DNA from 3 places in the Providencia zhijiangensis genome. Region 2 is predicted to be linked to each of the others. Evidence: predicted binding sites of a transcription regulator. Region 2 holds the regulator's gene; each other region holds the start of a gene.
The links. The regulator PurR, encoded in region 2, represses purine synthesis genes. The targets are predictions, from matches to a motif close to CANGCAAACGTTTGCNTG.
Positions count from the first base shown of each region.

Region 1 (3,287 bases), 770 kb from region 2:
GCTTCACGAGCCAGTTCAACGATCTGTTCTGATGTGGTACCGCGCACAATAGAGTCATCCACCAGCAGAACGTTTTTATCGCGAAACTCTGCACGGTTTGCATTCAGTTTGCGGCGTACAGATTTACGACGTTCTTGTTGCCCTGGCATGATAAAAGTACGGCCCACATAGCGGTTTTTCACAAAACCTTGGCGATACGGTTTATCGAGGATATGGGCGATTTCTAACGCGATATCGCATGAAGTTTCAGGGATTGGGATCACCACATCAATATGCAAGTCTTCCCATTCGCGAGCAATTTTCGCGCCCAGTTTTTGCCCCATACGTAATCTTGCGTTATACACCGAGATTTTATCGATAAACGAATCTTGGCGAGCAAAATAAACATATTCAAAAATACACGGTGTCAATTGAGGGTTTTCTGCACATTGGCGGGTAAATAATTTACCGTCTTCAGTAACATACACCGCTTCGCCTGGCGCAACATCACGCAGGAATTCGAAACCTAAAGTATCAAGTGCTACGCTTTCAGACGCGACCATATACTCATGTTCGCCAGTCGCAAGAATACGGCGACCAAGGACTAATGGGCGAATACCATGAGGATCACGGAATGCCACCATACCATGACCAATAATCAGTGCCACGCAAGCATAGGCGCCACGGATTTTTTTGTGCATTGATGCTACGGCACTAAAAATGTTGTCGGGTTCGAGAGGAAAATGATCAAACTTATCTAATTCGTATGCTAATACGTTTAGAAGAATTTCGGAGTCTGACGTGGTATTCACATGGCGACGTGCTGTTTCAAATAGACTCCGAGCGAGTTCGTGAGCATTTGTCAGGTTACCATTATGTGCAAGGGTGATACCAAAAGGAGAGTTAACGTAAAAAGGCTGGGCTTCGGATGCGCTGGAACTACCCGCAGTTGGGTAACGCACATGTCCAATACCCATTGAGCCTTGAAGGCGCAGCATGTGGCGCGTTTCAAAGACATCTTTTACTAAACCATTTGCTTTACGCAAACGGATATTGTTTTTACCATCAATAGTCGCAATACCCGCTGCATCTTGCCCACGATGCTGTAGCACCGTTAACGCATCATAAATTGATTGGTTTACCGGTGAAACACCGGCGATACCGACAATACCGCACATTTAGTCTTTCCTCATCAGCCAGACGGAGAGATATTCTCCGGTAGGAAACTTGACGCATTTTGCAGGTAGTCAAAGAACCACCTAATAATATGACTGAACTGCGGAATAAGCTGTGAACGATGCCAATCCTCACTTTGAGGAAGCGGTGTAAATGTATCGAGAAAGAACAATAGCGCCGATACAATTAATACCCCACGCAACGCACCGAAGCAAATCCCCAGTACACGATCTGTACCCGATAATCCGGTTTTTTGTACTAATGAGCTAATCACATAGTTCACCACTGCACCGACAATCAATGTCGCGATAAACAGTGCTGCAATCGCAATACCATTACGAACCAAAACATCCTCAAAGTTCGTAAAGTAACTCGCTAAGTAAGGATAGAACGTACTTGCTACGAAGAACGCACAACCCCAAGTGATTAACGATAATGCCTCACGTACAAATCCACGGATCAGGCTTACCAGTGCCGAGAAGCCAATAATGGCGATAATTGTGTAATCAATCCAGACCATATTTCATTCCAAAATTCGCATTCACGTCAGCGGCGAATGCATTCTAACAGAAAACGAAAACGTTTGCGTAACCATTTTTCATTGAATTTAAAAAAATCAGCGGCGAAAAGAAAAAATCATAATCGCCGCAGTAAGTTACTAAATACCCTTATTTTTTAGGGATAACTGAATGTCAATTTAAGGCTTAAAAGCTTGGATTATCCCTTTTGTGCCGGTAATTGCGTTCAGTTCAGGTAAAGCTGATTCCAGCTTCTGCCTTGACGCTTCAGGCCCCACATAAATACGAGTTAATTTGTTGTTCACCGGCTGCGCTGGCACCGTATAAACCTGATACCCAGACAGTCTTAGTTTCGCCACAATTTCTTCAACCTTGCTGGCATTATTGAGAGCAATCACTTGCACCACATAGGCTTTACCTTGAGGTTCTTGTTTTGGCTCTGGCTTCGGTTCTGGTTTCGGTTCCGGCTTTGGCTCCACCTTAGGCTTAGGCTCAGGTTTTGGCTCTGGCTTAGGTTCCGGTTTCGGCTCTGCCCGTGGTTTTTCTGGAGTGACATTGGCAGGAATGGCGCTTCCATTTTGATTCACCACGTTTTGACTATTATTACTTTGATTTGCACTGTTTGCGGCTACAGGAGGCTGCTCACTTTGCTTTTGCTCAGTAATAGCTTCCGATAACATCGCTTCAGAAGTTCCTTCCGAAGAAGCGGTCGATGCACTGTGTGTAATTGGCGCAATTGACTCAATATCTTCTTCATCACCCGGTTTGGGAATAATCGGAATGGCTGCAAATTCATTCTCATTGTATTTTTTATCGCCATCCAGCAATGCAGGCAATACGATGACCCCTGCAGCGACTAAAACAATGGCGCCAGCAAGACGATTCTGGAATTTACTAGCCACTGGCTTTATCCTTCTGTTTTCTCTAATAGCATCATGACATGAGCCACGGTATGGAATGATCCACACACCACAATCACATCTTGTGGTCGCGCATCCGCACACGCTTGTTGCCAAGCTGCTTCCACGGAATCAAACTCATGTGCACCGTCAACGTGCTGGCTAAGCTCAGTCACATCTGCACCACGAAACTCTCTCAGCGGTGCAAGATACCAGTCAGTTACCTGCTGGGATAAACAAGTTAATGTCCCTTGAATATCTTTATCCCCCAGCATTCCCACTACCGCACGAATTCGGCGACCTTCTGTCACTGGTAATTGCGCAAGTTTGGAGACTAAATAGCCTGCGGCATGAGGGTTATGGGCTACATCTAAGATCATTAACGGATGTTCACCAATGATCTGGAAACGTCCCGGTAACTGAGCGGTACTTAAACCTTGGTGGATAGCTTGGTCAGTGATTTTCTGCGCTAAGTCCGCATCAATCTCCATCAAGCAGCTGATCACACCCATCGCGGTTGCTGCATTGGCCAACGGCACATTCGGTAACGGTAAATTAGCCCATGACCTCTGAGAGCTTTCCCAAGACCAATGTTGCCCTTGTTCTTGGTAATGCCAATCCTTGCCACGACGAAACAGCATGGTGCCTATTTTGTCGGCATAAGCGCCTATAGAGTCCGGCATATCAGGCTCACCCACCACGCCATAATGGCCTT
Region 1 is NZ_CP135990.1:2,341,430-2,344,716, forward strand. Features, by position in the region: gene purF (amidophosphoribosyltransferase) at 1-1,157, opposite strand, end outside; gene cvpA (colicin V production protein) at 1,172-1,675, opposite strand; gene dedD (cell division protein DedD) at 1,853-2,575, opposite strand; gene folC (bifunctional tetrahydrofolate synthase/dihydrofolate synthase) at 2,581-3,287, opposite strand, start outside.
Region 1: a site for PurR is predicted at 1,728-1,745, ahead of cvpA (colicin V production protein). Genes of this name have one in related genera too.

Region 2 (3,287 bases):
AACGGTAATATTTGGACTCTGCTATCAAATAATTTGAAAGGAAAGAAAATGTGGTCAGCTCATGCACTTGAAGTCATAGACGCAGTTGCTCGAACGGGAAGCTTTAGTGGTGCTGCGGATGAGTTGCATCGAGTCCCTTCAGCGATCAGTTACACAGTAAAGCAAGTCGAAGAATGGTTGGCGGTTCCGCTATTCGAGCGCCGTCACCGTGATGTGGTATTGACGGAAGCAGGAGTTATCTTTATTAAAGAAAGTCGAAGTGTTATCAAAAAAATGATTGATACTCGACATCAATGCCAACAAGTCGCCAATGGGTGGCGTGGGCAGTTCAGTATTGCCGTTGATTGCATCGTAAAACCGCAGCGTACGGAACAGCTGATTTTGGATTTTTATCGTCATTTTCCTGATATCGAACTGTATATCCACCCTGAAGTGTTTAATGGGGTTTGGGATGCATTAGCGGATGGGCGTGTGGATGTGGCGATTGGAGCGACCCGTGCTTCACCCATTGGAGAGCGCTATAGTTTCCGCGACATGGGCTTTATGTCATGGCGTTGTGTTGCGAGCCCCACTCACCCATTAGCGAAAATTCAGGGCAAACTGACGGATGACCAAATGCGTGAATATCCAAGTTTGTGCTTAGAAGATACCTCAAGAAGCTTACCGAAAAGAGATACTTGGGCGCTGGACAACCAACGACGCTTAGTTGTGCCTTACTGGGAAAGTGGTTTAGCGTGTTTGGCAAATGGTCTGTGTGTGGGGATGGTTCCAGAGCACCGTGCAGCACCTTTGTGTGCAGAAGGTAAGTTAGTTGAGCTGGAATTAGCGCAGCCGTTTCCTGAAAGCCCTTGCTGCTTAACATGGGTTGAGAATGATACATCTCCAGCGCTGAGATGGCTTCTTGACTATCTTGGTGATAGCGAAACTCTCAACGCGGAGTGGTTTGCGAGCTAATGTGCTGAGATAGACTTAGCGGCGATAATCAATAAATGGACCATCAGCCACGGAACGGCGCTCAACTAAACGCGGGTGAACTTCAATCGTTTGTGCATCTTCGCGTTTATTCACAATACGATCGAGCAACATCGCAAACGCCATTTGTCCTAAACGCTCTTTTGGTTGGTGGATTGTGGTTAATGCAGGCGTGAAATAGCGCGCATTACGCACGTTATCATAACCAATGATGGAAATGTCTTGAGGGACGCGTAATCCCATCTCGTCAGCTGCACAGATTGCTCCCATCGCCATGATATCTCCACCACAGAAGACAGCCGTTGGGCGGTGTTTGTTACTGAGGATCTGCATCATCGCTTTATAGCCTGATTCTGGCTCGAAATCCCCTTGAACAATCCATTCATCTTTCAACGTGACTTTGGCTTCTTCCATGGCTTTTTGGAAGCCGGTTAAACGCCCAATGCCTGTATTTCTTTCAAGGGAGCCAGGGATCACACCAATTTCACGATGACCACGGTCAATAAGATAACGACCTGCTAAATAACCACCGTGGAAAGAGTTATCAATAATACTGTCAGTGAAATCTCCGCGAGAGGTACCCCAGTCCATGACGACCATTGGAATATTTCGGTAATCTTCCAACATACCAATCAAGGTGTCAGGGTATTCTGAACACATCACAAGTAGCCCATCGACACGTTTTTGTGCCAACATTTGCAAGTACGCTTTTTGCTTACCTAAGTTATTGTGAGAGTTACATAAAATTAGAGTATAGCCTTTCTCATAGCAACTATTCTCGACAGACTCGATCACTTCTGCGAAATAGGGGGCTTCACTTGATGTTGCCAACAGGCCAATTGATTTGGTGTGGTTGACTTTTAAACTACGTGCAACCGCACTCGGAGAATAATTGAGCTCTTTGATGGCGGCCCAAACGGCTGTTTTTGTATCATCAGCGACAAAACGCGTCTTGTTGATAACATGGGAGACGGTTGTGGTAGAGACGCCCGCACGTTTCGCCACATCTTTAATTGTTGCCATGAGAAGAAAAAACTCCTAACCAAAACTTGGTCTCTAAAATAATTCTAGTTAAATAATTACCTGCATATTGATGCATAGTACCTTTGCTGGCAATAATTTAGCGATTTGTTGTCGATTTTGTCTGATCTAGCGCAAAAACGAAAGAAATAATTGATGTTATAACATGTGATATAGACACTGGTTTTACGTTTTTGTGCATGTATACTGAAATAACCTTTTTATTTTATGGTTATTTGATAATTCAATTTCTTTATATGAGAGGGTCTCATGGATACAGATTTTAAATATGGATTGCTAGCTGCGCTTGGCTCTTTAGCTGTAATTATTTTGTTTGCTGTGCACATTTTCTGATTTCATTTCCATCCTATCTAATAAGGATGAGAAATAATTAAGGGCGAGTATTATACTCGCCCTTAGTCATTTTAGATCTGAACTAAAATTAAGCCAGATTTTCTTCAACAAATTTCCAGTTAACCAGCGCCCAGAAGTTTTCTAAGTATTTTGGACGTGCGTTACGGTAGTCGATGTAGTAAGCGTGTTCCCAGATATCAACAGTCAAAACTGGCTTGTCGTCACCAGAAATTGGTGTTGCCGCGTTAGACGTGTTAACGATAGCCAGGCTGCCATCTGCTTTCTTCACTAACCAAGTCCAACCTGCACCGAAGTTTTTAACTGCGGCATCAGTGAATTGCTCTTTAAACTGAGCAAATGAACCGAATGCTTTGTTGATAGCTTCTGCAACTTTACCTGTTGGTTCACCGCCTGCGTTTGGAGCCAAGCAGTGCCAGTAGAAAGTGTGGTTCCAAACTTGAGCCGCGTTATTGAATACGCCAGCTTCAGAAGTTTTGATGATTTCTTCTAAAGACAGACCTTCAAATTTGGTGCCTTTGATCAGGTTGTTCAGGTTAACAACATAGGTGTTGTGGTGCTTACCGTAGTGGTATTCTAGGGTTTCAGCAGAGATATGAGGTTCTAAAGCATCTTTAGCATAAGGTAGAGCTGGTAATTCAAAAGACATTGCGTACTCCTTGATTGCTTTTATTCAGTGTTTAGGGTGTTTGCTCGTAAAATGAGCGAAATTAAATGTACTGCTATTAATTAATCTACTTCTAGTATAGTGACGTCGAGCTGTAGTTAGCTATTGCGAGCATCGTAAGTTATGTATTTATCATAACAGAATACAGGTTACAGTAAGAAAAAACCTGTTCCATGATGCTATTTATGCCTTAATTGTTAGTAAGTTGCATAATTATTATTCCACTGCATGTCATTATTTTCATTGAAGAGCAGGG
Region 2 is NZ_CP135990.1:1,566,470-1,569,756, forward strand. Features, by position in the region: gene punR (DNA-binding transcriptional activator PunR) at 49-954, shown strand; gene purR (HTH-type transcriptional repressor PurR) at 970-1,995, opposite strand; gene cydH (cytochrome bd-I oxidase subunit CydH) at 2,263-2,346, shown strand; gene sodB (superoxide dismutase [Fe]) at 2,435-3,013, opposite strand.

Region 3 (3,287 bases), 1.2 Mb from region 2:
TAAGCCAGCTTGCTTGAATGCATCAACCACACCGATAACCAATGGTGCTTCAGGGCCTACGATGGTTAAACCGATTTGCTTGTCTTTGGCAAATTGCAGTAAACCATCAATGTCAGTTGCTGAGATATCGACATTTTCCAGTGCAGGTTCCAGTGCTGTACCCGCGTTACCCGGTGCAACATACACTTTATCTGCTAATGGAGATTGTGCGGCTTTCCATGCTAAAGCGTGCTCGCGGCCGCCACCACCAATAATCAGTATATTCATAGAAACCCCTAGCAATTAGTGACGGAAATGACGCATGTTAGTGAAGATCATTGCGATGCCATGTTCATTCGCAGCGGCAATTACTTCATCATCACGAATAGAGCCACCTGGTTGGATAACGCAAGTCACGCCTACAGAGGCAGCTGCATCGATGCCATCACGGAATGGGAAGAATGCATCGGATGCCATTGCACAACCAGCAACTTCTAAACCTTCATCGGCAGCTTTGATCCCTGCAATCTTAGCAGAGTACACGCGGCTCATTTGACCTGCACCAATACCGATGGTCATGTTGTTCTTAGAATAAACAATTGCATTTGATTTTACGAACTTCGCCACTTTCCAGCAGAACAGGGCATCTTTTAATTCACGCTCAGTTGGCTGGCGTGTGGTCACGACGCGTAAATCTTCCGCTTCGACCATACCTAAGTCACGATCTTGAATCAGTAAACCGCCATTCACGCGTTTGAAATCTAAACCTGCAACTGGCTTGCTCCACTCACCACACACCAGAACGCGCACGTTTTGCTTGGTAGATAAAGAAGGCAATGCATCTTCAGCAATTGAAGGGGCAATGATCACTTCAACAAATTGGCGTTCAATGATGGCTTCTGCGGTGGCTTTATCTAATTGACGGTTAAACGCAATGATGCCACCGAATGCTGAGGTTGGGTCAGTCTTGAATGCTTTATCATAAGCGGCATGGATATTGTCACCAATGGCGACCCCACAAGGGTTAGCATGCTTAACAATAACGCAGGCAGGCTCATCGAAAGATTTAACACACTCAAGAGCGGCATCGGTGTCTGCGATATTATTATAAGAAAGCGCTTTACCTTGAATTTGGTTCGCAGTGGCAATTGACGCTTCTTTTGGATTTTCTTCTATATAGAAAGCCGCGTCTTGATGGCTGTTTTCGCCATAGCGCATATCTTGCTTCTTAATGAAGTTTAAATTCAGGGTACGAGGGAAACGACCTGATGGCTGAGTAGTATCACCGTGATATGGCGCGACCAGCTCACCAAAGTAGTTAGCAATCATGCTGTCATAAGCGGCAGTGTGCTCGAATGCTTTAATAGCTAAGTCAAAGCGTGTTGACCAGTTCAGGGAATTTTCGTGGTTATCCATCTCTTCGATGATTTTGTCATAGTCATTACTGTTAACCACGATAGCCACGTCTTTATGGTTCTTCGCTGCGGAGCGAACCATAGTTGGGCCACCAATATCGATATTCTCAACGGCATCTTCTAATGTGCAGTTTGGTTTTGCGACGGTTTGAGCAAATGGATAAAGGTTCACAACCACCATATCAATAGGTGCGATGTTATGCTGCTGCATGATGGCATCATCTTTACCGCGACGACCTAAGATCCCACCGTGAACTTTCGGGTGCAGAGTCTTAACGCGACCATCCATCATTTCAGGAAAACCGGTGTAATCTGAAACTTCAGTGACCTTAAGGCCTTGCTCTGCTAATAATTTAGCGGTTCCACCGGTAGAAAGCAGTTCAACACCACGGTGAGAAAGCACCTTAGCGAATTCAACAACCCCTGTTTTATCAGACACACTAAGCAGGGCACGGCGAATAGGACGAAGCTGTTGCATGAGAGAGATCCCTTGGATTTGGATAAAAAAGCAATATCTATATATAAGTCACTAACAATTTCAGAGCATCAAAATAAAATCAATGCCGAATTTTCGCGCTAATTGTAGCGCAAACGTTTGCGTAATGCGCGAACTATTTTCACTATTTTTTCAGTCTGTGGATAAATCTGTGTGTAAGTGGGTATAAATAGGGGTTTTGCTGTGGAATGCAGCAGTTGAACTAAAAACCGTAAAAAATCTTAAAAAAAGGGTTGCAGGATTTCTGCGACTCCCTATAATGCGCATCCACTGACCGGGAACAAGCCAACGCAAAGCGCGATGGACACTGAACCGGCAGCGAGAGAATCTGAAAAGATTAAGCAAAAAATGCTTGACTCTCACTGAGGAAAGCGTAATATACGCCACCTCGCGACAACGACCTAAGTTGATAAAAACTGAGTCGAATTTCTTAAGAAATGTCGCACCGCTCTTTAACAATTTATCAGACAATCTGTGTGGGCACTCACAGGACACTATCAAAAAAATATTTGATTTTAAGTCTTGAAGAGTGACTAACACGTTAATTCATATATATGAACTAATAGGTAATTTGGTTTCTTCGGAAATCAAACGACAGTAACATTCTTTGAGCATCAAGCTTTTTAATTGAAGAGTTTGATCATGGCTCAGATTGAACGCTGGCGGCAGGCCTAACACATGCAAGTCGAGCGGTAACAGGGGAAGCTTGCTTCTCGCTGACGAGCGGCGGACGGGTGAGTAATGTATGGGGATCTGCCCGATAGAGGGGGATAACTACTGGAAACGGTAGCTAATACCGCATAATCTCTTAGGAGCAAAGCAGGGGAACTTCGGTCCTTGCGCTATCGGATGAACCCATATGGGATTAGCTAGTTGGTGAGGTAATGGCTCACCAAGGCGACGATCCCTAGCTGGTCTGAGAGGATGATCAGCCACACTGGGACTGAGACACGGCCCAGACTCCTACGGGAGGCAGCAGTGGGGAATATTGCACAATGGGCGCAAGCCTGATGCAGCCATGCCGCGTGTATGAAGAAGGCCTTAGGGTTGTAAAGTACTTTCAGTTGGGAGGAAGGCGTTGATGCTAATATCATCAACGATTGACGTTACCAACAGAAGAAGCACCGGCTAACTCCGTGCCAGCAGCCGCGGTAATACGGAGGGTGCAAGCGTTAATCGGAATTACTGGGCGTAAAGCGCACGCAGGCGGTTGATTAAGTTAGATGTGAAATCCCCGGGCTTAACCTGGGAATGGCATCTAAGACTGGTCAGCTAGAGTCTTGTAGAGGGGGGTAGAATTCCATGTGTAGCGGTGAAATGCGTAGAGATGTGGAGGAATACCGGTGGCGAAGGCGGCCCCCTGGACAAAGACTGACGCTCAGGTGCGAAAGCGTGGG
Region 3 is NZ_CP135990.1:368,956-372,242, forward strand. Features, by position in the region: gene purD (phosphoribosylamine--glycine ligase) at 1-267, opposite strand, end outside; gene purH (bifunctional phosphoribosylaminoimidazolecarboxamide formyltransferase/IMP cyclohydrolase) at 283-1,872, opposite strand; rRNA gene QS795_RS01685 (16S ribosomal RNA) at 2,515-3,287, shown strand, end outside.
Region 3: a site for PurR is predicted at 1,979-1,996, ahead of purH (bifunctional phosphoribosylaminoimidazolecarboxamide formyltransferase/IMP cyclohydrolase). Genes of this name have one in related genera too.